One region of the Kitasatospora sp. NPDC059462 genome, then DNA from elsewhere that is predicted to be linked to it. Evidence: predicted binding sites of a transcription regulator. Region 1 holds the regulator's gene; the other holds the start of a gene.
What was found. Region 1 encodes HspR, which represses chaperone genes until heat shock. Its sites were predicted from a motif close to TTGAGNNNNNNNNNCTCAA; they were not measured.
Positions count from the first base shown of each region.

Region 2: the regulator HspR is predicted to act here: its motif matches at 3,857-3,875, upstream of lon (endopeptidase La).

Region 1 covers NZ_JBHYUU010000032.1:25,627-47,499, reverse strand. Annotated here, with positions in the region: gene ACFXAM_RS11925 (hypothetical protein) at 1-2,349, shown strand, start outside; gene ACFXAM_RS11920 (pyridoxal phosphate-dependent aminotransferase) at 2,365-3,525, opposite strand; gene ACFXAM_RS11915 (hypothetical protein) at 3,711-4,226, shown strand; gene ACFXAM_RS11910 (peptidase) at 4,228-5,283, shown strand; gene ACFXAM_RS11905 (YbjN domain-containing protein) at 5,463-6,026, opposite strand; gene clpB (ATP-dependent chaperone ClpB) at 6,209-8,815, opposite strand; gene ACFXAM_RS11895 (LysR family transcriptional regulator) at 8,888-9,916, opposite strand; gene ACFXAM_RS11890 (TDT family transporter) at 9,988-11,106, shown strand; gene ACFXAM_RS11885 (LuxR C-terminal-related transcriptional regulator) at 11,675-12,709, shown strand; gene ACFXAM_RS11880 (LuxR family transcriptional regulator) at 12,699-13,616, shown strand; gene ACFXAM_RS11875 (hypothetical protein) at 13,624-14,250, opposite strand; gene ACFXAM_RS11870 (hypothetical protein) at 14,661-14,807, shown strand; gene ACFXAM_RS11865 (helix-turn-helix domain-containing protein) at 14,798-15,856, opposite strand; gene ACFXAM_RS11860 (heat shock protein transcriptional repressor HspR) at 16,062-16,577, opposite strand; gene dnaJ (molecular chaperone DnaJ) at 16,585-17,742, opposite strand; gene grpE (nucleotide exchange factor GrpE) at 17,901-18,530, opposite strand; gene dnaK (molecular chaperone DnaK) at 18,527-20,380, opposite strand; gene ACFXAM_RS11840 ((Fe-S)-binding protein) at 20,681-21,873, shown strand, end outside.
Region 2 covers NZ_JBHYUU010000265.1:193-7,930, reverse strand. Annotated here, with positions in the region: gene ACFXAM_RS36060 (ROK family protein) at 1-775, opposite strand, end outside; gene ACFXAM_RS36055 (GtrA family protein) at 768-1,346, opposite strand; gene lon (endopeptidase La) at 1,438-3,834, opposite strand; gene ACFXAM_RS36045 (rhomboid-like protein) at 3,972-4,760, opposite strand; gene ACFXAM_RS36040 (response regulator transcription factor) at 5,305-6,042, shown strand; gene ACFXAM_RS36035 (sensor histidine kinase) at 6,127-7,257, shown strand; partial or broken gene ACFXAM_RS36030 (hypothetical protein) at 7,590-7,738, shown strand, end outside.

The DNA.
Region 1 (21,873 bases):
GCCCGGTACCGGGACGATCTCCGCTGGCCGCCGGACACGCCCCGCTACCTCCTGACCGGCTACCCGCGGCTGCTGCGGCAGACGGGGGACGTCGACCGGTTGGCCGATCACCTGCTCGATCCTCCTCGCGGGCTGCTGCTGGCCGGGCAGCGGGACGCGGAGCTCGCCGTCGCCCAACTCGACGAACTGGCCGAGCTGGTGAAGCGTCGGCCGGTCACGCCCGAGGTGTTGGAGGTGCTGGCCGGGGTCGCGGCCTCGCGTGAACTGCTGCGGGCGCACGCGGTCGGGGCACCCTCCGGGTTGCCGCTCGCGCTGGGTCTGGTCGGGGAGCACGAGCGGGCCGGGGCGTTGGCGGCGGTCCGGCCCCGGCCGGCTGACCGGGGGGCCGGACTGGCCGGGATCGCCACGGAGTTGGCGCAGTGGCGGCCCGCCGAGGCGCAGGCGTCGGCCGATCGGGCGAACGACCGGACGCTCCGTGCCCACCGGCAGCGGGTGCCGTTGATGCCGGCGGTCGACGACCTTCCGGGGACGGCCGCGGTGGCCGCCGTCGCGCTGATCGGGACGGGTCGGCGGGACGAGGGCTACCGGCGGCTGGCCGCGATCGGCGACCACGGCTCCGCGAGCCTCGCGGCCGTGGTGCGGGGCGCCGCGCTGCTGCGGCCGTACGAGCCGGACCGGGCCGACGACCTGCTGGACGGCCTGGAGCTGTACGCCGAGACGGCCGGGGACCCGGCGCTCGCGATCGAGGTGTGGGCGGCCGTCGCCGACGGCGCCGCCGACCGTGCCGAGCGGTTGTACGACCGGATCGAGCAGGAAGGCCGGGCCCGGGCCGCCGTGGAGCCGGCGGCCTGGGCCGCCACCGTGCTGGCCCCGGTCCGGGGGACCGCCGCGAGGGAGCTGGCGCGGCTGGCCGTCGACCGGCTGAGGGCGGCCTTCCGGGAGCAGAACGCCGACTCCGCGCTGCCCGCCGCCCTGGCCCGGACGGCCGAGGCGCTGATGGCGACCGGAACGCCGCCGGAGGAGGTGAGGGAGCTGCTGGCGGAGGTCCCGGCACCGCTGCTGACCGGCTGTTCCGGCCTGGACGTCCGCTCGGCCGCCTTCGAACTGCTCGCGGCGGCGGAGCAGGAGCCGGGGGCGCCGGCGGACCCCGTCGGGCAGGCGCTCGCGGAGGCCCGCTCGGGCAAGTTGCTGAAGGCCCGGAGGACCCTGGAAGGACCTTTGGCGGAGCGCGCCGCGGCGTACCGCGCGCCGGTGCACCGACCTCGCTGGCTCCCCCTCCTGGCCGGGGCGCTCGCGACCTGCGCCGGCTCCGCCGAAGCCGCCGAGCCGGCCGGCTGGACCGCCGAGCCCGCCGACCGCGCCCGGATCCTCGCGGCCGCTTCGCTCGGCCGTACGGCCGCGGGGGACCGCGCGGCGGCCGCCGGGTTCGCCGGTGCGGCGCTGCGGGCGGTGGAGTCCGGCGACGGCCCGTCGGCGGTCGCGGCCGCGGGCGTGGTCGCGCAGGCACTGGCCCACGCGGGCCTGGTCGAGGAAGCGCGACAGGTGGCCGGGCGACAGCGGGGCCGACAGGTCCGGCAGACCCTGGCCGCCGTCGCGGTCGGGGCGTCCGGGCACGATCCGCAGGCCGCCGCCGGCCTCGCCGGGGAGCAGCGGCGCGGGTCGGCCGGACGCGCCGGCCTCCCCGGCCGGTCGGGCTCACCGCTGCCGGAGCTGGCGGAACTGCTGCTCGCCGTGCCGTGCACCGAGTCGGGACCGCTGCGGGCGGCTCTGCACGAGGCCGGTCGCTACACCGAGCACGCCCCGCAGGCGTGGGACTTCGACACGGTGCTGGTGGACGCCGTGCTGCGCGCCGCGGACCGGCGGGCCGACCTCCGTACGCACCTGGCCGTCCTGGCCGAACAGACCGCCGCCAACGAGCCGGGGCAGCTGCCGCTCGGCGGGCTCGCCGTCCTCCACACCCTGCGCGGCGACCTCGACGAGGCCCGCCGGACGGCGGATCGGGCGCGCTCACCGGAGCGGCGCGCGGCGGTGCTCGCCGCCGTCGCCGGGCAGCTGATCCGTCTCCCGGTCCTGCTCGCCCCGGGCGGCGCGGTCGCCGAGGCCGTGCCGGGCCCGGCGGACCCGCCGCAGGACGCGCTGTCGGCCGCGGAGCGGGCCACCCGCCGGGTGCGGGCGCTGGCCCTGGCGTTCGGCCCCGCCGTGCCGCCGGACGAGGTGGGGGCCCGGCAGCTGACGGGCGAGGTACTGGAGGACGACGGCTGGCCGCACGCGCTGCCGCTGCTGGCCCGGCTGGCCCCGGGGGCGGTGGACCGGGTGCGTGACCTCGCCCGCGCCCACCTGGCCATCTGATCCGTCTGGTGGGGCTCAGAGTCGGGACAGCCGTTCGACGGCCTCCTCCAGGACGGCGGTCCGCTTGCAGAAGGTGAACCGCACCAGTGGCCGGCCGGCCTCGGGGTCGTCGTAGAAGACGGCGTTGGGGATGGCGACGACGCCGCAGCGTTCCGGGAGGGAGCGGCAGAAGGCGATGCCGTCCTTCTCGCCGAGGGGGGTGATGTCGGTGGTGATGAAGTAGGTGCCCTGCGGCTGGAAGACCCGGAAGCCGGCGGCGGTGAGGCCGTCGGCGAGCAGGTCGCGCTTGTGCCGCAGGTCCGCGCGGAAGTCGTCGAAGTACGCGTCGGGCAGGTCCAGGGCCTCGGCGACGGCGTACTGGAAGGGGCCGGCGCTGACGTAGGTGAGGTACTGCTTGGCGGTGCGGACGGCGGCGACCAGTTCGGGGGCGGCGGTCACCCAGCCGACCTTCCAGCCGGTGAAGGAGAAGGTCTTGCCGGCCGAGGAGATGGTGACGGTGCGCTCGCGCATGCCGGGCAGGGCGGCGATCGGGTGGTGGGCGCCGTCGAAGACGAGGTGCTCGTAGACCTCGTCGGTGACCACCAGCAGGTCGTGCTCGACGGCGAGTGCGGCGATGGCGGTGAGCTCGTCGGGGGTCAGGACGAGGCCGGTGGGGTTGTGCGGGGTGTTGATCAGCAGCAGCCGGGTGCGCGGGGTGATCAGCGAGCGCAGCTCGTCGAGGTCGGGGCGGAAGGACGGGGCCCGCAGGGTGAGCGGGACGCGGACGGCGCCGGCCATGGCGATGCAGGCGGCGTAGGAGTCGTAGAAGGGTTCGAGGGCGATGACCTCGTCGCCGGGCTCCAGCAGGGCGAGCAGGGAGGCGGCGATGGCCTCGGTGGCGCCGGCGGTGACCAGCACCTCGGTGTCCGGGTCGAGGCCGAGGCCGTAGCGGCGCTGCTGGTGCGCGGCGATCGCGGTGCGCAGCTCGGGGATGCCGGGGCCGGGCGGGTACTGGTTGCCCCGGCCCTCGCGCAGGGCCCGGACGGCGGCCTCGCGGACCTGCTCGGGGCCGTCGGTGTCCGGGAAGCCCTGGCCGAGGTTGATCGAGCCGGTGGCCGTGGCCAGGGCGGACATCTCGGCGAAGATCGTCGTTCCCATGCCCGCCAGCCGGCGGTTCAACAGCGGCCTCGCACCCATCACGGCTCCTCACAGATTGCGGTCGGCCCAATCCTCCGTCGGCCGTGGGGCGCGGACAAGCTCCGAGGTGCGGTCATTCCTCCGGCGCAGTGCGGAGGGCTTCGCCTTGCGGGAGCCGGCCGCACCGGTTTCTCTGACATTACGTCAATCGGAATGTCCGCTCTCGGGGGCTTTCGGGAGTCATCATGCGTTTACGAACCCTTGCCGTCGCCGCCGCGTCCGCCGCCCTCGTCATGGTCCAGCCGGGCCTGGCCGTCGCCGCGTACGACCCCAGCACCACGCTCACCTTCATCGTCACCTCCGGCGCACTGACGATGACGGTGCCGGTCAGCGCCGCCCTCGGTTCGGGCGCGCCCGGAACCACGGTCAGCGCGCCGATCGGCCCGGTGAACGTGGTCGACGCGCGCGCCCTGCTGTCGGCCTCCTGGACGGTGACGGCCTCGGTCACCGACTTCACCAACGGCCCGTCGACGGTGCCCGCCTCCCGGGCCACCTACACGCCCGGGACGGTGACGACGACCGGCACCATCACCGTCACCCCGACCAGCGTGACGCTGAGCAACTCCGCCCAGACGGTGGTCACCGGGACCTCCGGCGTCGGCGACAACACCGCGACCTGGAACCCGACGGTCGCCGTCGACCTGCCCGCCAGCGCCGTGGGCGGGATCTACACCGGAACGCTGACCCACTCCGTTGCCTGAGATGCCCGAGCCCGCCGAGCGGCCCGGGGGCGTGCGCCGCTCCTGGGCCCTGCTGCTGGTGCTGGCCGTCGTCCAGGCACTCGGGGTGCTGCCGGCGGCGGCGGACGGAGTACCGGGGACGCCCTCCCCGGGGCCGGACGCTGCGGGGAGGACCATCGGCATCAGGCTGCTCGACGCCCCGGAGGACCGCCGGGACGATCCCCGGGCGCAGGCCTACGTCGTCGACCACCTCGCCCCGGGCTCGGTCATCGAGCGGCGGGTGGAGGTCAGCAACGAGTCGTCGGCGCCGATGCACGTCACCCTCTACGCCGGGGCGGCCGCCGTCGCGAACGGGGAGTTCGCCTTCGCCCCCGAGCGCACCCCCAACGAGCTGACCGGCTGGACGTCGCTCGACACGACGGAGCTCGACCTGGCGCCCTCCGCGACGGCGCCGGTGCGCGCCACCGTCCGGGTGCCCGCGAACGCCTCCGCCGGGGAGCGCTACGGCGTCATCTGGGCCCAGACCGGGGCCGCCGCGGACCGCGCGCACCAGCTGGCGGTCGTGGGGCGGGTCGGGGTCCGGATGTACCTCGACGTCGGTCCCGGCGGCGAGCCGCCGACGGACTTCACGATCGGGCGGCTGTGGCCGGCCAGGGCCCGGGACGGGCGGGCGGAGGTGCACGCCCGGGTCCACAACACGGGCGGCCGCGCGCTGGACGTCGGCGGGGCGCTCTCGCTCCTCGACGGGCCGGGCGGACTGCGCGCCGGGCCGTTCCCGGTCAAGGCGGGCACCACCCTGGCCCCGGGCGACGCCGGGGAGGTGACCGTCCCGCTGGACCCGGGGCTGCCGGACGGCCCGTGGACCGTGGAGCTCACGCTCGGGAGCGGGCCGGCCGAGCACACCACGCGCGCCACCGTCACCTTCCCGAGGACTCCCGGCGGCGCCGGATCGGTGACCGCGTCGGCCGGTGCGGGGGACCTCCCGGGCCCGCTGGTCGTCGGGTTCTCGGCGCTCGTCCTCGCCGCCCTGTGCCTGCTGCTCCTGCGGCACCTCAGGCGGCACCGTCGCCGCCGGTGACGGCCGGGGCGGCCGCGGGGACGACGACGGCCCGCCACCGGGTGCCGGTGGCGGGCCGTACGGGAAGCCGGAGCGGGAAGCCGGAGCAGGAGCCGGAGCAGGAACCGGAGCGGGAAACCGGAGCCCCCGGGCGGTCCGCGGTCGGCGGTCGGCGACCGGTGATCGGCCGCGACCGGTGATCAGCTCTCGTCGGTGCCCTCGGACGGCTTGCCCTTGCCGTCCTCGCCCTCGATCTCGTCCTGAAGGCCGAGGCGCTCGACGATCCACTGCTCGAAGCCCACGGCGGCCTGGGTCCAGTTGGCGGTGGTGGTGACGAAGTAGTCCAGGTTGACGCCGGTGCCGACGATCATCTGGGCCTCGCCGATCAGGCGGACCACGCCGTCCTCGTGGGTGTGGGTGTAGACCTTGGGCCAGAGGGTCTCGCGGTTCCACTCGTCGATCAGGTCGAGGATCTCGCCCTTCTTCTCCAGCGGGTACGGGCGGTCGTAGAACGCCCGGACGGCGAAGAGCTCCTTCTGCTCGCCGCGGAACATGTAGTAGACGCGGAAGCCCTCCCAGGGGGCGGTGAGGTCGCCCTCCTCGTCGACGCCGTGCTTGAGCTGCATCTGGTCGAGGAGCTGGCCCACCAGGTTCTGGTCCGGGACGATGATCGGCGGCGGGCCGGCCGGACGCCCGCCCTGGCCTCCGGGCTGGCCACCCTGGGGCATGCCGAACGACGGGATGGACGACGGGTCGATGCTCATGGGGTCCTCTTCCTCAGTGCACGTGGTGGTCGGCAATGAGAGGCCGCCCTTCCGAGTCCATCCTGCCTCATCCGGGGCCCGCCTCACAGGGGTGGCCGTCACCGGGCCGGGCATGGCCGGATCATGGTCCGGCCCCGGGGTCGGCCGGGGCCGGACCATGATCGTCCGGTGGTGACGGGCGGCTACTTCTCCAGCGGCCCGCGGGCACGGACGGTGAGCCGGTCGCCGTCCTCGTCCCGCTCGACCAGCACGGTGTCGCCGTCGTGCACCTGGCCCGCCAGGATCGCCCGGGCCAGCTGGTCGCCGATCGCGGACTGCACCAGCCGGCGCAGCGGCCGGGCGCCGTACGCCGGGTCGTAGCCGGTGAGCGCCAGCCAGTCCCGGGCGGCCTCGGAGACGTGCAGGCTGAGCCGGCGGTCGCGCAGCCGGTCGCCCAGCCGGGCCACCTGGAGGTCGACGATCCGGCTCAGCTCGGCGGTGCCCAGCGGGTCGAAGACCACGATGTCGTCGAGCCGGTTGAGGAACTCCGGCTTGAAGGCGGCCCGCACCGACTCCAGTACGAGGTCCTTCTTCCGCTCCTCCGGGGTGGCCGGGTCCACCAGGAACTGGCTGCCGAGGTTGGAGGTGAGGATCAGGATCGCGTTGCGGAAGTCCACCGTGCGGCCCTGGCCGTCGGTGAGCCGGCCGTCGTCGAGCACCTGGAGCAGGACGTCGAAGACCTCGGGGTGGGCCTTCTCCACCTCGTCCAGCAGCACCACGCTGTACGGGCGGCGGCGGACCGCCTCGGTGAGCTGGCCGCCCTCCTCGTAGCCGACGTACCCGGGCGGCGCGCCGACCAGGCGGGAGACCGAGTGCTTCTCGCCGTACTCGCTCATGTCGATGCGGACCATCGCCCGCTCGTCGTCGAAGAGGAAGTCGGCCAGGGCCTTGGCGAGTTCGGTCTTGCCGACGCCGGTCGGGCCGAGGAACAGGAACGAGCCGGTCGGGCGGTCCGGGTCGGCGATGCCGGAGCGGGTGCGCCGCACCGCGTCCGAGACGGCCTGCACGGCCTCCGCCTGGCCGATCAGGCGTCGGCCCAGCTCCTCCTCCATGCGCAGGAGTTTGGCGCTCTCGCCCTCCATCAGCCGGCCGGCCGGGATGCCCGTCCAGGAGGCCACCACGTCGGCCACGTCGTCCGGGCCCACCTCCTCCTTGACCATCGAGGCGGAGGTGTCCTCGCCGGCGGCGCGTTCCTGGGCCTCGGCGAGTTCCTTCTCGGCCGCCGGGACCTCGGCGTACATCAGCTTGGACGCGCGCTCGAAGTCGCCGTCCCGCTGGGCGCGTTCGAGCGCGCCGTGCAGGTCGTCCAGCCGCTCCTTGAGCTCGCCGACCCGGTTCAGGCTCTTCTTCTCCTGCTCCCAGCGGGCCGTGAGCACGCTCAACTGCTCGTTCTTGTCGGCGAGATCGCGGCGCAGCTTGGCCAGCCGGTCGACCGAGGCCGGGTCCGACTCCTTCTCCAGGGCCAGCTCCTCCATCCGCAACCGGTCGACGGAGCGCTGGAGTTCGTCGATCTCGACCGGGGAGGAGTCGATCTCCATCCGCAGCCGGGAGGCCGCCTCGTCGACCAGGTCGATCGCCTTGTCGGGCAGGAAGCGGGAGGTGATGTACCGGTGGGAGAGGGTGGCCGCGGCGACCAGGGCGGCGTCCGCGATCTGCACCTTGTGGTGCGCCTCGTAGCGGCCCTTGAGGCCGCGCAGGATGGCGATGGAGTCCTCGACGCTGGGCTCGCCGACCAGCACCTGCTGGAAGCGGCGCTCCAGGGCCGGGTCCTTCTCGATCCGCTCGCGGTACTCGTCCAGGGTGGTGGCGCCGACCATCCGCAGCTCGCCGCGGGCCAGCATCGGCTTGAGCATGTTGCCGGCGTCCATCGCGGAGTCGCCGCCGGCGCCCGCGCCGACCATGGTGTGCAGCTCGTCGATGAAGGTGACGACCTGGCCGTCGCTCTGCTTGATGTCGTTGAGGACGGCCTTCAGCCGCTCCTCGAACTCGCCGCGGTACTTGGCGCCGGCGACCATCGCGCCGAGGTCCAGGGAGACCAGGCGCTTGCCGCGCAGCGACTCCGGGACGTCGCCGGCCACGATCCGCTGGGCCAGGCCCTCGACCACGGCGGTCTTGCCGACGCCGGGCTCGCCGATCAGCACCGGGTTGTTCTTGGTCCGGCGGGAGAGCACCTGGACCACCCGGCGGATCTCCTGGTCCCGGCCGATCACCGGGTCGAGCTTGCCGTCGCGGGCCGCCTGGGTGAGGTCGGTGCCGTACTTCTCCAGCGCCTTGTAGGTGCCCTCCGGGTCCGGGGAGGTGACCCGGGCGCTGCCCCGGACGTCCTTGAACGCGGCGAGCAGCGCCTTCGGGGTGGCGCCCTGCTGCACCAGCAGCTCGGCGACCGCCCCGCCCTCGGCGGCCAGGCCGACGAGCAGGTGCTCGGTGGAGACGTACTGGTCGTCGAGGTCGTCGGCGCGCTTGTCGGCCTCGGTCAGCACCGCCAGGGTGTCGCGGGCCAGCTGTGGCGCGGCGACGGTGGCGCCGGAGGCGCTGGGCAGCGCGGCGGCCTGGCGGCGGGCCTCGGCGTCGATCCGGGACACGTCCGCGCCGACCGCCTCCAGCAGCGGTCTGGCGATGCCCTCGGGCTGATCCAGCAGGGCGGTCAGGATGTGCACCGGCTTGACGTCCGGGTTGCCGACGGCCCCGGCCTGCCGGATCGCGGCGGACAGGGCGTCCTGCGTCTTGGTGGTGAACTTGCTGGCGTCCACTGCTGGGGGGTCCTCCCTCGTCGTGCGTGATGTCTGCCGTGTACAGCATGCACTAAGTTGAGTCTATTCCGCTCAACTTTTGGATGAACGGTCGGGGCGGACCCGCAGCGCGGGGCGCTCGGGCGAGGCGGCGGGCTCGCGGGCCGTCCTCGGCGGCAGGGTCCGGGCCTGCGCCATCCGCGCCTGGTGGGTGCCGGCCGTCCGCCGGGTCAGCGCCAGCAGCTCCCGGGCCGGGCCGGTCGGCCGCTGCCCGGCCGGCCAGACCGCCCGCAGCGGCCGCCGCAGGTCCAGCTCCGCCACCAGCCGCACCGCCACCAGCCGCCGGGTCGCCAGCTCCTCCACCACCGCCAGCTCGCTCAGGCAGACCGGTCCGGCCCCGGTCATCGCGGCCGCCTTCAGCGCCGTCGAGGAGGCCAGCTCCAGCCGCGGCGGCGCGGTGCCCCCGTACGGCGCCAGTGCCATCTCCAGCACCTCCCGGGTGCCCGAACCCGGTTCGCGCAGCACCAGCGGGGTCTGTGCCAGCTCCCGGCCGGACAGCGGCGCGCGGCGCCGTGCCCACGGATGGTCCGGCGCCACCACGACCACCAGCCGGTCGGCCGCCACCACCGCGCCCGCCAGCCCGGCCGGGGGCAGCGGCCCCTCGACGAAGCCGAGGTCCGCGTCCCCGGCCAGCACGTGGCCCGCCACGTCCGCCGAATTGGCGGTGCGCAGCGTCACCGCCGTGCCCGGGCTGGCCGCGTGCAGGGCCAGCAGCCAGCCCGGCATCAGGTACTCGGCGACGGTCAGACTGGCCACCACGGTCAGCCGGGCGTCCCGGCGCTCGCGCAGCGCGTCGATCCCGGCGTCCAGCGCCTGCGCCGCCTCCACGACCTGCCGCGCCCACTCGACCACCAGCCGGCCCGCCTCGGTGGGCCGGGAGCCGCGTGGGGAGCGCTCCAGCAGCGGGACGCCGATCTGCCGCTCCATGCCCTTGATCCGGGCGCTGGCGGTCGGCTGGCTCACCCCGAGTTCGGCGGCCGCCCGGCCGACGCTGCCGAGCCGGGCCACCGCGAGCAGCAGCTCCAGCGCACCGAGTTCGGGGACGCGCGGAGAGAGGGCCATAGACTCAGGCTATGCCCTCATAGAGCAGGCGGCGCTACCGCCGCCGCCCGGGCCGGGCGACGGTGGGTGCCATGGCCACCCTGCTCAGCCCCGCCCCCGCCCCCGGTCCCCGCGCATCCGTCCGCGTCCGCCGCTTCGACCTCGCCCAGCTCGGCCCGAACTGGTACGCGGTGGTCATGGGGACCGCCATCACGGCCAACGGCGCGGCCGTCCTGCCGGTCCGGTGGCCCGGGCTGACCGGCTTCGCCGAGCTGATGTGGGCGCTCGGGCTGGCCGGCCTGCTGGTGATCGGCGCCGCCCGGGCCGTCCACCTCACCCGGCACCGCTCGGCCGCCCGCGCCCACCTGCTGGACGACCCGGCCACCGCCGTCTTCTACGGCTGCCCGCCGATGGCGCTGCTCTCGGTGGGCCTCGGCACCCTGACCGTCGGCTCCCGGGTGATCGGTACCGGCCCGGCCGTGGCGCTCGACCTCGTGCTCTGGACGGCCGGCACGCTGTACGCGCTCGCCGTCGCGGCCGGCATCCCGTACCTGATGATCACCCGGCACGCCGTCTCCCCGCTCGCCGCCAACCCGACCTGGCTGCTGCCCGTGGTCGCCCCGCTGGTCGCCTCCGCCACCGGCCCGGCGCTCGTCCCGCACCTGCCGGCCGGCGCGGCCCGGCAGACCCTGCTGTACGGGTGCGCGACGCTGTTCGGGATCGGCCTGCTGGCCACCCTGGCGCTGCTGCCGGTGGTGCTCACCGGCCTGGTGCACAGCAAGCTGCCCGCCCTGGCGCTCACCCCGACGCTCTTCCTGGTGCTCGGCCCGCTCGGCCAGTCCACCACCGCCGTCCACCAGCTGGCCGACGCCGCGGGCCCGGTGTTCCCCGGCCTGGCGCCCGTGGCGGTCGCCCTCGCCGAGCTGTTCGGGGTGGCGGTGCTGGGCGTCGCGATGCTCTGGCTGCTGCTCGCCGTCGCGGCCAACCTGCGCGCCCGGCGGGCCGGGATGGGGTTCGCGATGACCTGGTGGGCCTTCACCTTCCCGGTCGGCACCTGCGTCACCGGGGCGTCCGCGCTCGCCCGGCACACCGGGTTCGCCGGCTTCACCGGGCTCGCCGCCGCCCTGTTCGCCCTGCTGCTGGCCGGCTGGGCGCTCGCGGCGGGCGGCACCGCCGCCGCCCTGGCCGGCGGCCGGCTGCTGGCCCGCTGAACGCGTCCGGCGGTGCCCGGACGCGCCGGGTTCCGGAACACGCTGCTCCGCCACCGACCGGCCGGACGGTCGGAAAACCCCCGCCCCACCCGGCTGACCTGCGGGTTGGCGGAAGGCGCAAACGGGCCGCGGGAGCCCGCGCCGAACCGCCCGTGCAGGTTCCTGCAATTGCGAGAACATGAAGCAGGGTGGCACTTGTTCACCGGCCGTCACGCCTGTGAGGGTGGAGCCACGCCAGGTCGTCCGGGCAACCGCAGCCCGAGGACGGCGACTTGCTCTTCATACTGGATGCGACCGGTACGTCCGCACGTGCCTGCATATCGGGGGGGAGAGCGCCGGCCGGGACGCCATGTGTGGTGATGGCCCCCGGGACCGGAGTCGGCGAGGCGTTGCTGCTCCGCCTCGCCGGAAGCGCTGGACCGCGGCGTACACCGGCGGCCCCCGGGCCCGCGTGCGACGGCACCCGGGGCCCGGGGGACCGCCGGCTCCCAGTACCTTGATCATCACCGGCGACCGCGCGGCGCGCGGAGCACCGATACCCCAGAGCATCCGGCAGGGAGCGTTCGACGTGACGTTCGAGGCGACGGCGGACCCGGCGGACGGCCCGGACGGCTCCGGGCCGGGCCGCTCCGGGCCGGGCGCCGCCGCGTCCGCCGGCGACCCCGACGAAGCCGCCCGCCGGCTCTACCTCGCGATCCTCGCCGACGGCGGCCGGATCCGTATCGCCGACGTCCCCGACCCGGACCAGGACGCCGTCCGCCAGCTGGTCTCCATCGGCCTGCTGATGACCAATCCGATGGACGCCTGCTACACCGCCGTCAGCCCCCGTTCGGTCAGCGACCGCCTCGGCGCGGAACTGCGCAGCGAGGCCACCCGCCTGCTGGTGCGCGCCGAGAACCTGCCCGGCGCCCTGGACGCCCTCACCCGCGCCTACGACGCGATGCCCCGCCCGCCCGAGCGCTCCGGCGGCGCCGTCTACATCGAGGGCCACATCCACATCCGGCACCGGATCTCCCAGCTGGTCTCCGACTGCCGCACCGAGGTCCTCACCGCCCAGCCCGGCCACCGCCCGCCCGACGCGCTCAAGATCGCCATCCAGCAGGACGTCAAGCTCCTCCAGCGCGGCTGCTCGCTGCGCACCCTCTACCAGCCCGTCGCGATCTCCGAACCGGCCGCCCTCGCCTACGCCGAGGAGGTCACCCGGCGCGGCTCGCTGATCCGGATCCTGGACGAGCCGTTCCAGCGGCTGATGATCTTCGACCGCTCGGTCGCGGTGATCTCCGCCAGCGACGACCACAGCACCGCCGCCTTCATCAGCGACCCGGCCGCGATCGCCTTCATCGTCAACGCCTTCGAGCGCGACTGGTCCCGGGCCGACGCCACCGACTGGTCCGCCGTGCTCAGCCAGGGGCCCGCCCACAACGCGCCCGACCGGGTCGGCCGGCTGCTCGCCCGCGGCCTGACCCAGCGCGCCGTCGCCACCCGCCTCGGCCTGAGCGAGCGCACGGTGGCCGCCCACATCTCCCGGCTGCGCGACCGCTACGGCGCCCAGACCCTCTTCCAGCTCGGCTGGCTGATGCGCGGCGGCCGTGATGACGGATGAGCCCACCGCCGCGGAGCACGGCCTCTACCTGACCGCGCTGGCCAACGGCGGCCGGCTCACCGCGTCGTCCGCCGCCGACCCGGTCGCGCTGGCCGGTCTGGTCGCCCGCGGTCTGCTCGAACGCACCGCGGGCGGGTACACCGCCGTCAGCCCGCGCACGGCCGGGGACCGCCGGGCCGCCGAGCTGCGCACCGAGGCGACCAGGCTGCTGGTGCGCGCCGAGCAGCTGCCCGGCACCCTGGCGCCGCTGAGCGCCACCTTCGACGCCACCCGCCAGCCGGCCCCGCTGTCGCCCTGCGTCGAGGGCCCGGAGGCCATCCGGCACCGGCTCGCCCTGCTGGTCGCGGAGTGCCGGGAGGAGCTGCTGACGGCCCAGCCGGGGACCCGCCGGCGGGCCACCCTCGAACTGTCGGTCACCCAGGACGTCCCGCTGCTGATGACCGGGCGGCGGATCCGGACCATCTACCAGCCCGTGGTGCGCCGTCAGCCCGAGGTGATCGAGTACGCGAACGCGGTCGTCCCGCACGGCTCGCAGATCCGCCTGCTGGACGAGCCCTTCGACCGGATGATCATCGTCGACCGGACCACGGCGGTGGTCTCCGCGCGGGCCGACCACAGCGCCGCCGCGTTCATCACCGACCGGGCCACGGTGGACGCGCTGGTCGCCACCTTCGAGCGCGACTGGTGCCGCGCCACCGTCACCGACTGGTCGGCCGCCGTTCCGCACCCGGTGGCCGTCCGGATCGGGCGCCTCCTCTCCCGCGGCTTCACCCAGCGGGCCATCGCCGCCCGGATCGGCCTGAGCGAACGCTCCGTGGCCGCCCACATCTCCCGCCTGCGCGAGCGCCACGGCGCCCGGACGCTGTTCCAGCTCGGATGGCGGATGCGGGGCTGCCGCGATGACTGAGCGGCGGTCAGCCGGTGGCCGCGCCGGTGGGCCAGTAGCCGGCCGGGCCGACGGCGGGGGGCTGCTGCCGGGGGACGGTGAACTGCTCGCCGGGGGCGGTCCAGAAGCCCTCGCGCAGCGAGAGCGCCATGCCGGCCCAGTCGAGGGCGGTCTCCACGGTGTGGTGGAGGGCCTCCTGGGACCAGGTGTCGTCGAAGACCAGCGGCAGGACGGGGGCGACCTGCTCGATGGTGGCGATCAGCGGGTTGTGGGTGATGGCCTCGTCGACGAGCAGGACGATCGGCTTGCGCAGCGCCGACGCCCAGCCCAGCTCCAGGCTGACGCCGGCCGACAGCGGCGCGCCGACGTAGGCGAAGACGAGGTCCGCGGACTGCAGCGCGCGGAAGTCCGACGGCACCCGGGGCTCGGGGGCGCGCCCGGCGACGGTCCAGGCGTCACTGTGGTGGGCGCTGTACACGGCGGCGCCGCTGCGGAGGAGGGTGGTGCGAAGCGTCGTCAGCCGCGTCCGGCTGGCGAGGGTCACCACACTGTCCGCCGGCCCGGTCAACCGCATCAGCGGCGCGGCCAGGAACACGCGTGCGCGCCGGCCCTCATGGGCCTGTGCGGGGAGGTCGCGCAGATAGGGCTCGCTCATGACGACTCCGGGGAAGTGGTGGTCAGGCGAGCAGACATGGCACCGCTGCTCGGAGGTGCTGTTCCGTCCTGCCTGAACAATCAACGTTTGTTATTGCGACGGGCGGGTTGATCGTCCAATGAGACGGGTCTTGGCGTCCACAGAGTCGTGCTGGCATCTGACTGCCAGGCAGTCAGATGACACACCGCCGGGCCTGACCGGCGCGTACGTTGGTTGTGCTCACATCAGGCGAGCTTGTTCGGGGTGAGAGTAGACGTCGTCGACGTGCTCCTGCCAGCCCTCGCAACGCTCTGCGGGTGTACTGGGGCGTGACATGTCGGCCCTCTATGGGTCATCATATGGTCGCATTAGTGCGACCGTCGCCCGATGAGTCGATGCTCGCAGTAAGTTGTCGTGAAAGGAGTGATGTTGTGCTGAAGGCGCGCCGTATTGCTGTCTCTGCATTCCTCCTGGGCATCGCAATGCTCATTGGAGTGGGCTCGGCCACCGCTGATGACTCCCATTGGGGGGCCGACCGCCAGCAGGTTGCCATGCTCGACATGGACAGTCACTGGTAGGACTTTTGCCAGTCAAGGGGAAGGACCGATGCATCGGGCAGCATCGGTCCTTCTTGTTGCCGGGCGAGTTTCCAGCCGAGCTGGAAGAGCGTCTCGACCTCGTGTTCCTCGCGGAGTTCGGCGATGTGCCGGGCCAGCGTGCGCTCGCTCAGTCCGAGCCGGCGCGCGATCGTTCTGTGGCCGGCCCCCTGGAGCATCATCCGGATGATTTGCTGACGCATGCTCGAAACCACCTGGCGGGGGATCTCGTGCGAGCCGGAGAAGGGAATGGCCCGCTCCCACTGGCTGCTGAACACGTGCACGATGTAGCTGATCACCGCCTCGTCCCGGATGAAGGCCGCGCGGTCGCGATTCTCCTCGCCCCCGACGGTGACCACGGCCACCTTGCGGTCGAGCACGATGAGCTTGGCGAACGCCTCGTCGAGGGTCCTCACCTGGCAGCCGGCCTGGGTGATCTCCCGTACGTAGTCGACCGTCGGATTGGAATAGCGCGCACCCGGTTGGTAAATGGTCCGGATGGTGCCGCCGCGCTGCACGAATCTCATGTCCCGGTCGATGGCGATCCGCAATGCGTCGGCCGCCCGCCCGCCGCCGGGCTGTGCGGTCAGCATCTCGCGCGAGGCGTTCTCCAGCAGCGTTTCCAGGAGCTGGTTTATGGTGCCGCGGCCCTGGACGTACTCAATTGATCCGCCGGGTTCCGGTCCGGTGGTGTGCGCCTGGTATTCGAGGCCGAGTTCCTGCAGCGTCGCGTGCAGCGAAATCGACCGGCGGAGCAGATCGGCGGCCTCCATCTGGAGATTGTTCGAGGCCGATTCGGCGAGCTGCCGGGGGTCTTTCACCGCGAAGGTTCCCGGCGGGCCCACTTCCGGATTGAGGAGACCGAGCCGCAGCAACTCCTGGAGCGGTTCGTGGTCGGATTCGGGCGACAGCGGACAGCCCTGGTCGTCCGTCAGCGGCCCGTCGTGCCGCAGGGCCTTCTGGTACAGGCTGCGGGCCTCCGGAGACAGCACACCCTCGTGGGTGGCTCCAGACCTGTGTCCGGCACTCATCTGCGGCTCCTCGCCGTTGGCTGGACCGGGTGGACTGCGCGGACCTGGTCCGCCCTGGGCATCCTAGGCGCCGCGTGCCCCCGTGCCGACTGCTGCGTGGTGTTCGAGCCGGTTCCCCGCTTCCTGAACCTTCGCACTGGAACGATACTGCCGGTACCCGCTGTACGGCGGGTACCGGCGGTGGTGCGCGAGCGCGCGACGGCGGTCAGCGCTTGGGGCGCCAGACGACGAGCGCGCTGGAGTGCGGGGTCGGGGGCTGGTAGGGGACGAGGTCGCGCCGGTAGGAGGCGTGGATGGTGGCCTCGCGCTGCTGGAGCGCGGTGGCCGCGCCCTCCAGGGAGTCGGCCAGTTCGGCGATCCGGGACTGCAGGGCGGCGACCTGGTTCTCCAGCTCGATGATCCGCTTGATGCCGGCCAGGTTGATGCCCTCGTCCTGGGAGAGCCGCTGGACCTCGCGCAGCTGCTGGATGTCGCGCGCGGAGTAGCGGCGGCCGCGTCCGGCGGTGCGGTCGGGGCTGACCAGGCCGAGCCGGTCGTACTGGCGGAGGGTCTGCGGGTGCAGGCCGGAGAGCTCGGCGGCCACCGAGATCACGTAGACCGGGGTCTCCTCGGTGAGCACGTACTGGGGCTGCGGGGCGGTCCGGCGGGTGGTGCGGCGGGCGCCGCCGCCACCGGGAAGACCGTCGCCGAGGCCGGGGCCGATGGGGTCGTCGGGGGTCATCTGGTCGTCACGCTCCCTTCGCCGCTCGGAAGAGGGCGGCTCGCGGGTCGTCGGAGGCGGTCGCCTCGCGGTACTGCTCCAGAGCGGTCAGGGCGTCGCCGGTGACGGCCTGGGGCACCACGACCTCCATGGTGACCAGCAGGTCGCCGCGGGTGCCGTCCTTGCGGGTGGCGCCCTTGCCGCGGGCCCGCAGGGTCAGGCCGTTGGCGCTGCCGGGGGGCAGCTTGAGCTTCACCGACGGGCCGTTCAGGGTCGGCACCTCGATGGTGCCGCCGAGGGCCGCCTCGGGGAAGGTCACCGGGACGGTCACCGTCAGGTTGTCGCCCTTGCGCCCGAACACGGCGTGCGGGTCGACGTGGACGGTGACGTACAGGTCGCCGGGCTGGCCGCCGCGCTCGCCCTGGGCACCCTTGCCCTTGAGGCGGATCCGCTGGGCGTCCTGGACGCCGGCCGGGATCCGGACCTGCATGGTGCGGGCGGAGCTGGCGCGGCCGCTGCCGTGGCAGTCGGGGCAGGGGTCGTCGACGATCATGCCGCGGCCCCGGCAGTCCCGGCAGGGCTCGGAGAGCGCGAAGGCGCCCTGACCGCGGCTGACCGTGCCGGAGCCCACGCAGGTCGGACAGACCCGCGGGGTGGTGCCGGACTTGGCGCCGGTGCCGTTGCAGAGCCGGCAGGGGGCCTGGCTGGTCATCCGCAGCGGGACGGTGGCACCGTCGACGGCCTCCTCGAAGGAGAGCGTCACCTCGGTCTCGACGTCGGCGCCGCGCCGCGGCTGGGCCTGCCGGCCGCCGCGGTTGAACAGGCCGCCGAAGACGTCGCCCAGCCCGCCGCCGGCGCCGCCGCCGCCCTGGCTGCCGCTGAAGAGGTCGCCGAAGTCGAAGCTGTAGCTGCCGGTGCCGCCGGGTCCGCCCGGCCGGAAGCCGCCGTTGGCGAAGAGGCTGCGGGCCTCGTCGTACTCCTTGCGGCGCTTCTCGTCGGAGAGGACGTCGTACGCCTCGGAGATGTCCTTGAACCGCTCCTCGGCCTTGGTGTCGCCCTTGTTGGCGTCGGGGTGGAACTCGCGCGCCAGCTTGCGGTAGGTCTTCTTGATCTCCGTGGCGCTGGCGTCCTTGGGCACGCCGAGGACCTTGTAGTAGTCCTTCTCCACGTAGTCCTTGCCGCTCATGGCCGGCGCCACCTCCCGAGGTCCATCGTCACAGTGCTGTCAACGGTCCGGGCACGCTCCTGCGTGCCCGGACACGCCGACAGCGCGCTGCGGAGCCGGCCGCCGTACTGGCCGGCGTACGACTCCGCAGCGCAAGGGTTGTCAGCCGTCACCGGTGGTCAGCTGTCCGAGCCACCGTCGGCCTGGTCCTTCTTCTCCCCGCCCTTGGCGGTGTCGGCGTCCGGACCGGACGTGGTCTGGGTGCCCGGCTGGGGCTCCGCGACCGCGACCATCGCCGGGCGGATGATCCGCTCGCCGATCCGGTAGCCGGGCTGGAGGATCTGGACGCAGGTGTCCTCGGTGACGTCCGAGGAGTAGCTGTGCATCAGCGCCTCGTGCATGGTCGGGTCGAAGGGCTCGCCCTCCTTGCCGAACTGCTGCAGGCCCAGCTTGGCGACGACCGTCTCCAGCGACTCCGCGACGGACTTGAAGCCGCCCGTCACCTCGCCGTGGTCGCGGGCGCGGCCGATGTCGTCCAGCACCGGGATCAGCGACTCCAGGATGTTGGAGACGGCGATCTCGCGGACCGTCAGCCGGTCGCGCTCGACCCGCTTGCGGTAGTTCTGGTACTCGGCCTGCAGGCGCTGGAGGTCGGCGGTGCGCTCGGCCGCCTCGCGCTTGGCCGCGGCGACCTCCTCCGCGCCGGAGCCCTCGGCCCCGGCCGCGGCGGCCTCCTCGGCCGCCTTGATCACGGCCTCCTCGGCGGCGGAGTCGTCGCCGGGCTCGGCACCCTGCGGCTTCTCCGTCATGCCGCACCGCCCTTGGGCTTCTCGTCGTCCACGATCTCGGCGTCGACGACGTCGTCGTCCTTGGCACCGGCCTCGCCGGCGTCACCGGCCGCGCCCGCACCGGCCGCACCGGCGGCGTCGGCGTTGGCGTACAGCGCCTGGCCGAGCTTCTGGGCGGTGGTGGAGACCTTCTCCGAGGCCTCGCGGATCCTCGCGATGTCCTCGCCCTTCAGGGCTTCCTTGAGCTCGCCGATGGCGGTCTCGACCTCGGTCTTGACGTCGGCCGGCAGCTTGTCGGCGTTGTCGGCGATGAACTTCTCGGTGGAGTAGACGAGCTGCTCGGCCTGGTTGCGGGTCTCCACGGCCTCGCGGCGCTTGTGGTCCTCCTCCGCGTACTGCTCGGCCTCGCGCATCATGCGCTCGATGTCGTCCTTCGGCAGCGCGGAGCCGCCGGTGACGGTCATCTTCTGCTCCTTGCCGGTGCCGAGGTCCTTGGCGCCGACGTGCATGATGCCGTTGGCGTCGATGTCGAAGGTGACCTCGATCTGGGGCAGGCCGCGGGGGGCCGGCGGCAGGCCGGTCAGCTCGAACATGCCGAGCTTCTTGTTGTACGCGGCGATCTCGCGCTCGCCCTGGTAGACCTGGATCTGCACGGACGGCTGGTTGTCCTCGGCCGTGGTGAAGATCTCCGAGCGCTTGGTCGGGATCGTGGTGTTGCGCTCGATCAGCTTGGTCATGATGCCGCCCTTGGTCTCGATGCCGAGGGACAGCGGGGTGACGTCGAGCAGCAGGACGTCCTTGACCTCGCCCTTGAGGACACCGGCCTGGAGCGCGGCGCCGATGGCGACGACCTCGTCCGGGTTGACGCCCTTGTTGGCGTCCTTGCCGCCGGTCAGCTCGCGGACGAGCTCGGCGACGGCCGGCATGCGGGTGGAGCCGCCGACGAGGACCACGTGGTCGATCTCGGACAGCGCGATGCCGGCGTCCTTGATCACGTTGTGGAACGGGATCTTGCAGCGCTCCAGCAGGTCCGAGGTGAGCTGCTGGAACTGGGCGCGGGTGAGCTTCTCGTCCAGGTGCAGCGGGCCCTCGGCGGAGGCCGTGATGTAGGGCAGGTTGATCGAGGTCTCGGAGGACGAGGACAGCTCGATCTTGGCCTTCTCGGCGGCCTCGCGCAGACGCTGCAGGGCCATCTTGTCCTTGGACAGGTCGACGCCGTGGCCGGCCTGGAAGACCTTGACCAGGTGGTCGACGATCTTCTGGTCCCAGTCGTCGCCGCCGAGGTGGTTGTCACCGTTGGTGGCCTTCACCTCGACGACCCCGTCGCCGATCTCCAGCAGGGAGACGTCGAAGGTGCCGCCGCCGAGGTCGAAGACCAGGATGGTCTGGTCGTCCTTGTCCAGGCCGTAGGCCAGGGCGGCCGCGGTCGGCTCGTTGACGATGCGCAGGACGTTGAGGCCCGCGATCTCACCGGCCTCCTTGGTGGCCTGGCGCTCGGAGTCGGAGAAGTACGCCGGGACGGTGATGACGGCGTCGGTGACCTGCTCGCCCAGGTAGGCCTCGGCGTCGCGCTTCAGCTTCTGCAGCACGAAGGCGCTGATCTGCTGGGGGTTGAAGTCCTTGCCGTCCAGCCCGATCTTCCAGCTGGTGCCCATGTGGCGCTTGACCGAGCGGATGGTGCGGTCGACGTTGGTGACCGCCTGGCGCTTGGCCACCTCGCCGACGAGCACCTCGCCGTTCTTCGCGAAGGCGACGACGGACGGCGTGGTCCGCGCGCCCTCGGCGTTCGTGATGACGGTGGGCTCGCCACCCTCCAGAACGCTGACGACCGAGTTCGTCGTGCCGAGGTCGATGCCGACCGCGCGTGCCATCGTAGATACCTCCAGGGAAGAGTTGAGCTTTACGGGCTCAAGGATGCCCGAGGATGCGGAGGGCGTCAACAGGGATGAGTCGGAGTCGCTCAACTTTGCTGAGCCGTTCTCCGGAGCGGCGGCGGCCGGGCCGTGCCGGACGTGCACGCGCGTGACTGCCGCCATACCTTGAGCATCTTCAGGAGAAGTGTTGGCGAACGGTAATGTCCGGGCCGTCGGCCCTGGAAGTTACCGACGAGTACACTCCCCTTGGAGAAACTGCACACCCGTAACACGCAAGCCGCAGGAGACGGAGAGCCGATGCAGCTAGCAGCGATCGTCATCTCGCTGGTCACATTCGTGGTCGGCACCGCGCTCGCCGCTCGTGCGGCGCTGTACATCTACCGGGTGGTGCGGACCGGCCAGCCGGACGCCACCCGCTTCGGGCAGCCCGCGCAGCGGGTGAAGACCGTGGCCGTGGAGTTCGTCGGCCACACCCGGATGAACCGCTGGGGGATCGTCGGCATCGCCCACTGGTTCGTCGCGGTCGGCTTCTTCACCCTGGGCCTGACCCTGCTGACCGCCTTCTTCCAGCTGTTCGACGCCGAGTTCGTGCTGCCGGTGCTCGGCGGCTGGCTGCCGTACGAGCTGTTCACCGAACTGGTCGGCACCCTCACCACGCTGGGCATCGCGACGCTGATCGTGATCCGGCTGCTGAGCCTGCCCGGCCGGGCAGGCCGCAAGTCCCGCTTCGCCGGCTCGATCGCCTGGCAGGCCTTCTACGTCGAGTACACGATCCTCGGCATCGGCCTGTGCATCATGATCCTGCGCGGCCTGGAGGGCGCGCTGGAGGGCGTCGGCTCCTACGAGGCCACGTACCTGATCTCCTACCCGCTGGTGGCGGCCTTCCGCGGGCTGTCCCACGGCACCCTGGAGAACCTGGTCTACCTCTTCGCGATGCTGAAGATCTGCATCTCCTTCGCGTGGGCGATCACCATCGGCGTCAACCCCTCGATGGGCGTCGCCTGGCACCGCTTCCTGGGCTTCTTCAACATCTACTTCAAGCGCGAGGAGGACGGCTCCACCGCGCTCGGCGAACTGCGCCCGATGACCAGCGGCGGTGAGCCGATCGACTTCGAGGACCCGGCCGAGGACGCCGTCTTCGGCGTCTCCCAGGTCGAGCACTTCTCCTGGAAGGGCATCCTCGACTTCTCCACCTGCACCGAGTGCGGCCGCTGCCAGTCCCAGTGCCCGGCCTGGAACACCGGCAAGCCGCTCTCCCCGAAGCTGCTGATCATGAGCCTGCGCGAGCACGCCTTCGGCAAGGCCCCCTACCTGCTCGCCGGCGGCGGCAAGGACATGGAGGGCACCGAGAAGGCCACCGCCGAGCAGCTGCGGGACGTCCCCGCGGCCGCCCTGGCCGAGGCCGGGCGCCCGCTGGTCGGCACCGCCGAGGAGAACGGCGTCATCGACCCCGACGTGCTGTGGTCCTGCACCACCTGCGGCGCCTGCGT
Region 2 (7,738 bases), on a different contig from region 1:
GGACGTGGCCCAGCTCGCCCGCGTAGCCGCGCGCGCCGCGCAGCAGCCGGCCGTCGACGACGATCGCCGAGCCGATCCCGGCCTCCGCGGAGACGTGCAGGAAGTGCTCCGGCCCGCCGCCCAGCCAGAGCTCGGCCAGGCCGCCGAGGTTGGCCTCGTTGTCGGCCCGCAGCGGGAGCTCGGCCAGTTCCCCGGCGTTGGCGGCGCGCAGCGCGAGCCGCAGTTCGGCGGCGGCCGCGACGTCCCGCCAGCCCAGGTTGGCCGCCCGCTGGAGCAGCGCGCCGTCGGCGCCGACCAGTCCGGGCACGGCCAGCGCCAGCCCGGCCGGGCGCAGTGCGGCGTCGGCGGCGGCCCGGCGGAGCAGTTCGGCGAGGTCGGCCATCACGGCGGCGGGCTGCCGGCCCCGGTTGCGGATCTCCTGGCGGCGCCAGGCGCGGACCTCGCCGCGCAGGTCGACCGCGCAGGCGCCCAGGTGCTCCACCCCGATCTCGGCGCCCAGTCCGGCCGGGCCGTCCCGGTTGAGCCCGAGCGCGGTGCCGGGCCGGCCGACCTTGCCGCTGGGAGCGGCCGGGCCCTCCTCGGCCACCAGTCCGGCCGCGATCAGCTCCTCGGCCAGCGAGGAGACGGCGGCCCTGGTCAGCCCGGTCTCGGCGGCCACCTCGGCGCGCGAGCGCGGGGCGCGGGTGATGACCCGCAGCACCAGCGCCAGATTGGACCGGCGCATGCCCTGCTGGCTGGCCGGGCCGCCGCCCCGCAGGGCCTCCGGTTCACGCATCGCCCTCACCCGCCCCGGCCTCCGCCGACGTCACGGGCGCGCCGAGGACGCCCCAGCCGTCGGGGCCCGCCGCGCCGGCGGCCACCAGGGACTGCTCCACCCGGGTGAAGACCCAGCGCCGCATGGCCCAGAAGCGGAACAGCATCGCCGCGAAGGTGCCCAGCACCATCCCGCTCAGGAAGTCGGCGAGCTCCTGGGTGACCGGGCCGACCGACGGCTCGCGCAGGTCGAGCAGGTAGCGCGAGACGATCAGCGGCAGCACGTTGACGGCGATGGCGAGGGCGCTCACCAGCAGGAACAGCAGGGGTTCGCGCCGCCGCCAGGAGGAGCGGAAGCTCCACCGCCGGTTGAGCACGTAGGAGACGGCGGTGCCGGCCACCGTCGCCACGGTGAGCGCCACCACCGGCTTGTGCTCCAGCACGGTCAGCCGCAGCGCGTAGTTCATCAGCAGCGTCAGCGCGAAGCAGCCGCTGCCGACCAGCAGGAACTTCACCAGCTGCCGGTGCCGGACCAGGAGCGGTCGTACCCGCTCCGGCACCCGGGCCAGCGTGCGCTGGGTCAAGGACGGCACTCTCGCAGTCTGGCACGCACCCCGCGGCCCGTCCCGTCCAGGCGGAGCGCCGGACGGGACGGGCCGCGGGGGTGGCGCGGCGCCGGGGGCGTCAGGCCGCCACCAGCACGCCGGCCGGCTCCAGGGCCAGCTCCAGCACCTCCCGGACGTCGGCGACCGGGTGGACGGTCAGCCGCTCCAGCACCTCCGCGGGCAGGTCGTCGAGGTCGGGCTCGTTCCGCTTGGGGATGATCACCGTGGTGATCCCGGCCCGGTCGGCGGCGAGCAGCTTCTGCTTCACCCCGCCGATCGGCAGCACCCGCCCGGTCAGCGACACCTCCCCGGTCATCGCCACGTCGGTGCGCACCTTGCGCCCGGAGAGCAGCGAGGCCAGCGCCGTGGTCATGGTGATGCCGGCGCTCGGCCCGTCCTTGGGGATGGCCCCGGCCGGGATGTGCAGATGCACGCCGCGGTCGCGCAGCGAGGTGACCGGCAGCTCCAGCTCGGCGCCGCGCGAGCGCAGGTAGGAGAGCGCGATGTGCGCGGACTCCTTCATGACGTCGCCCAGCTGGCCGGTCAGGGTCAGCCCGGTGCCGCCGGTCTCGGCGTCGGCGAGCGAGGCCTCGATGTAGAGGACGTCGCCGCCGGCCCCGGTGACCGCCAGCCCGGTGGCCACGCCGGGCACCGCGGTGCGCCGCTCGGCGGGCTCCTGGGCCGCCTCCGGGACGTGGTGCGGCCGGCCGATCAGGGCCCGCAGGTCGTCGGCGCCGATCGCGGCGGGCAGCTCGCGCTCGCCCAGCTCGGTCTGCGCGGCGACCTTGCGCAGCACCCGGGAGACGGCCCGTTCGAGGTTGCGGACGCCGGCCTCGCGGGTGTACTCCCCGGCCAGCCGGCGCAGCGCCGGCTCGTCGACCGTGACCTCCCCCTCCGCCAGCCCGGCCCTCTCCAGCTGGCGCGGGAGCAGGTGGTCCCGGGCGATGACGACCTTCTCGTCCTCGGTGTAGCCGTCCAGCCTGACCAGCTCCATCCGGTCGAGCAGCGGCTCGGGGATGGCCTCCAGCACGTTGGCGGTGGCGAGGAAGACCACGTCGGAGAGGTCCAGCTCGACCTCCAGGTAGTGGTCGCGGAAGGTGTGGTTCTGCGCCGGGTCGAGCACCTCCAGCAGGGCGGCCGCCGGGTCGCCCCGGTAGTCGGAGCCGACCTTGTCGATCTCGTCGAGCAGGACGACCGGGTTCATCGAGCCGGCCTCCTTGATCGCCCGGACCAGCCGGCCGGGCAGCGCGCCGACGTAGGTGCGCCGGTGGCCGCGGATCTCCGCCTCGTCCCGGACGCCGCCGAGCGCGACCCGGACGAAGCTGCGGCCCATGGCGCGGGCCACCGACTCGCCGAGCGAGGTCTTGCCGACGCCGGGCGGGCCGACCAGCGCCAGCACCGCGCCGCCCCGGCGGCCGCCGACCAGCCCGAGCCCCTGGTCGGCCCGGCGCTTGCGGACGGCCAGGTACTCGACGATGCGCTCCTTCACGTCGGCCAGCCCGGCGTGGTCGGCGTCCAGCACCGCGCGGGCTCCGGCGATGTCGTAGGAGTCCTCGGTGCGCTCGTTCCAGGGCAGTTCCAGGACGGTGTCCAGCCAGGTGCGGATCCACGAGCCCTCGGGCGACTGGTCGCTGGAGCGCTCCAGCTTGTCGACCTCCTTGAGCGCGGCCTCGCGGACCTTCTCGGGCAGGTCGGCGGCCTCGACCCGGGCGCGGTAGTCGCCCTCCTCGTCGGCCGGGTCGCCGTTCAGCTCGGCCAGTTCCTTGCGGACGGCCTCCAGCTGGCGGCGGAGCAGGAACTCCTTCTGCTGCTTGGCGACGCCCTCCTCGACGTCCTTGCGGATGGTGTCGTTGACCTCCTCCTCGGCGAGGTGGTCGCGGAGCAGGCCGAGCGCGTACTCCAGTCGCGCGACCTGGTCGGCCTCCAGCAGCACCTTCAGCTTCTGCTCGGCGGTGACGAAGGAGGCGTAGCCGATGTTGTCGGCGAGCTCGCCGACGCCCTCGATCGCGGCCACCCGGTCGACGATCTGCCAGGCGCCGCGCTTGCGCAGCCACTGGGTGGACAGGCTCTTGTACTCCCGGACCAGCTCGGCGGCGCGCCCGGCCACCGGGGTGCCGACCGAGGACTCGCGGAACGGCGTGGTCTCCACCCAGAGCGCGGCGCCGGGACCGGTGGTGCCGACGCCGATCCGCACCCGGCGCACCGCGCGGACCAGCGCGGCCGGGTCGCCGTCGGCCAGCCGGCCGACCTGCTCGACGGTGGCGAGGGTGCCGGCCGCCGCGTAGGAACCGTCCACCCGCGGGACCAGCAGGACCTGGGGCTTTCCGGTGCTGCCGCCGGCGGCGGCGCGCGCGGCCTCGACGGCGGCGCGGACCTCGGTGTCCTTCAGGTCCAGCGGAACGACCATGCCCGGCAGGACGACCTCGTCGTCGAGCGGCAGCACGGGCAGGGTGAGCGGAGTGGACGTCGATGCCATGATCTCTCCCCAGTCAGCGAACTTGAGTCGACCTGACTAAGGCTGCGCGGGCTGCGGATGTTCCCCGACCCCTGTTCGCCGTGAGCGAACGGAGCAGGACCGCCGGCCGTCCCGTCAAGAACCCCGGCGGGACCGACTCAGAAGCGGTCCAGCACCACGGACCGGCCGGGCGCGGACGCGGGCGCGGCGGCGGACCGGGGGCGCGCGGACGGCGCCCCGAGCCGGCTGCGGTGCGGCCGGCTCCCGTCCCAGCGGCGCAGCCACCGCCACAGCGCCACCCCGGCCAGCAGCGCCGCCGGATGGCCCACCCCGGTCACGAGGTCCCGGTCGCCGGCGATCTGCTCGGCGATCAGCCCCGTGGCCAGGGCCAGCACGGCCACCCGCCCGGCCGGCCGCAGCAGCCCGGCCAGCGCGCCGAGGCTGGCCAGCACGCCGTAGCTGACACCGATGTCCAGGTAGTCCATCGCGGCCGGCTCCAGCCGCCCGGACTCCACCCCGACGATCACCACGCCCTGGGAGAGCAGGGTGGCGCCGATGTGCCCGGCGGCGAACACGGCAGCCGCCCGGACCGGGCCGACCCGGCGCTCCAGCGGCGCGACGGTGAGGGCGAAGGCCCACAGGTAGGGCACCCAGTCCGGGCCGGCCACCCAGAAGCCGCTGAGCAGCAGCGCCCGCAGCGGGTGCTGCAACAGGTTGTGACCGTCGGAGCTGGACGCCTCCTGGAGCCGGCGCACGAGGTCGGGGTCGGCCAGCTGGGCGAAGGTGGTGGTGGCGCCGACCACGGCGAGGTAGCCGACCGCGAAGGGGGTGCTCCGGGGGGTCGGCACCCGGGCCAGCGCCCACTCGACCGCTCCGGCCCGCAGCCCGCGCCGGAGCATCCCGTACGGCGGCCCGCCGCGCCCGGCGCACACCTGCCGCTCCGTCATGCCGCCTCCGCTCCACCACCCGCAGCCGTCGCCCCCGCGCGTGTCCAACGTACCGGCGCCCACCGGAAATCCCGCTCCCGCGATTTGTCGTGGCCACGGTACGGCCGGCCGCTGGGAGCCGGCTGGGAGAACGCTGGACGCGGCGGCTCCGCGGGCCGGCCGAATTGGTCCAGACCTTCTCCCCTTATACGCACGCCCGTCCCCGCTGACCGGCGGCTTGGTGCCGACCGATGTGCATACGTACCGTTACGGAGTGAAAAAACGCCGGGTAAGGTATCGGCCCGTGCCCACTTCCCGGTGGGCCCGACGGCCGGCCCGGCAAGCCGGCCCCCGGGCCGGAAATGTCCGGTCCACCTGCCGGGAATCACCCGCTGTCCGTACGCTGCGAGGTGCGCGGGAGAAGTGAGCGGCGCACGCTCGCCGACCCCGCACACGCGACGGGACGGCGGACCCGGCACAGTCCACGACGGAACAAGACTACGAGCGGAGCCTTCGCCATCCCCACAGATGGCCGGCCCGCAGCCCTGGGGGCGGTGGCGTGACCGTGACAGAAATTCAGCAGGACAACCAGAACGCCGGCGGCACGGTGAGCAGTCAGCGCAGAGTGCTGGTGGTCGAGGACGAACCCACGATCGCCGAGTCCATCGCGGCCCGGCTGGGCGCGGAGGGCTTCAAGGTCGCCGTGGCCCACGACGGCCCGGGCGCCGTCGACGGCTTCCACACCTGGCAGCCCGACCTCGTCGTCCTCGACATCATGCTGCCCGGCTTCGACGGCCTGGAGGTGTGCCGCCGGATCCAGGCCCAGCGCCCGGTACCGGTCCTGATGCTCACCGCGCGCGACGACGAGACGGACCTGCTGGTCGGCCTCGGCGTCGGTGCGGACGACTACATGACCAAGCCCTTCTCCATGCGCGAACTGGCCGCCCGGGTCAACGTGCTGCTGCGCCGCGTCGAGCGCGCCCAGCAGGCCGCCCGCACGCCCGCGCTGGGCAGCCTGCGCTTCGGCGAGCTGGAGATCGACCACGTGCAGCGCCGGGTCCGGCTCGCCGCGGGCGACGTCCACCTGACGCCGACCGAGTTCGACCTGCTCGCCTGCCTGGCCGCCCAGCCGCGCGCCGTGCTCACCCGCGAGCAGCTGCTGGCCGAGGTCTGGGACTGGACGGACGCGTCCGGCACCCGCACCGTCGACAGCCACGTCAAGGCGCTGCGCCGCAAGATCGGCGCCAGCTGGATCCGCACCGTGCACGGCGTCGGATACGCGCTGGAGGCCCCGCTCGCGTAGCGGCACACCTTCGGACACCGGGCCGCCGGGGGGCCCGTGTCCCGGACCGCCGTGCGCACCCACGCGGGGGATCACAGGGGACCAATGACCTTTCCACAGCAACGCAACGGGGATCTCGACGGCAGCCGGCCGCCCACCCTGGCCGCCCGCGCCGCCCGACGGGTCTGGGCCGACATCCGGCCGCTCGACCCGGTCCGCTCGATCAAGGGCAAACTCGCCCTCCTGGTGATCGTCTCGGTCTTCCTGGCCACCGGCATGGTGGTCGTGGCGATCCGCTCCGAGACCCAGATCCGGATCATCATGATCTTCTCGATGATCGCCTCACTGCTCTTCATGCAGTTCCTCGCGCACGGGCTGACCGCCCCGCTGCGCGACATGACCGCCGCCGCCCGCGCGATGGCCTCCGGCGACTACAGCCGCCGGGTCGAGGTGAACTCGCGCGACGAGATCGGCGAGCTGGCCGCCACCTTCAACCAGATGGCGGCCGACCTGGAGGCGGCCGACCGGCACCGCCGCGAACTGGTCGCCAACGTCTCGCACGAGCTGCGCACGCCGATCGCCGCGCTGCACGCCGTGCTGGAGAACGTGGTCGACGGCGTCGTCCAGCCCAACCCGGCGACCCTGGGTGCCGCGCTGGAACAGACCGAACGGCTGGGCCGGCTGGTCACCCACCTGCTCGACCTCTCCAAGATCGACGACGGCGTGGTCGACCTGGACGCCCGCCCCTTCGAGGTGCGCGAGTTCCTGGACGGCGTGCTGCGCGGGGTCACCGTGGACGGCGCGACGGCGGGCGGGGCGTTCTCCCGGCGCGGCGACGTCCGGCTCGCGTTGGAGGTGAGCCCGGCGGGCCTGACCGGCGTCGCCGACCCGGAGCGGCTCCACCAGGTGGTCGCCAACCTGGTCGACAACGCCTGCAAACACTCCCCGCCCGGCGGCACCGTGACGGTCCGCGCCCGGCCCGGCGAGGGGCCCGGCTCGCTGCTGCTGGAGGTCGAGGACGAGGGTCCCGGCATCCCGGCCGCGGACCGGACCAGGGTCTTCGAGCGGTTCGGCCGCAGCGGCACCGCGACCGCGTCCGGCCCGGGCGCCGACGGCGGGACCGGGCTCGGCCTGGCCATCGCCCGGTGGGCGGTGGACCTGCACGGCGGGCGGATCGAGGTCGCCGAGGCCGCCCGCGGCTGCCGGATCGAGGTCCGGCTGCCCGGCCCGCGCTGAGGACCGGCGCGGGGCCGGGCGGGGCCGGGCGGCACCGGCGCGGGACCGGGCCCCGGGTGAAGCGGACGAATGTCACAGATCCGACACAGAGCTTCGCCCGGGGCCCAAAGCACCCTTTGTCCGCTTTTGACCATATTTGGCGGGTGGTCGGAACCGGTCGGTTCCCCTCCGATGCGTGTTTCTAACGCACATTTTCAGCCAAACCGCAGGTCAGGACTGTGATCTGGGCGACGCCTGCCCCCCGGGGACTGCGCGATCACTGGTCGGAGGCGTAGCCTTAATCCCCGCTGTCCAAACATCCCAAAAGGAAGCGGAAGAGGGCGGTTGCCGCCGTGTCGCCACAGTCCCCTGAACACCCCAACAGCTCGGCAAGCTCCACTGGCTTCGGCCCCAATGAGTGGCTCGTCGACGAGATCTACCAGCAGTACCTCCAGGACCCGAACTCGGTCGACCGAGCCTGGTGGGACTTTTTCGCCGACTA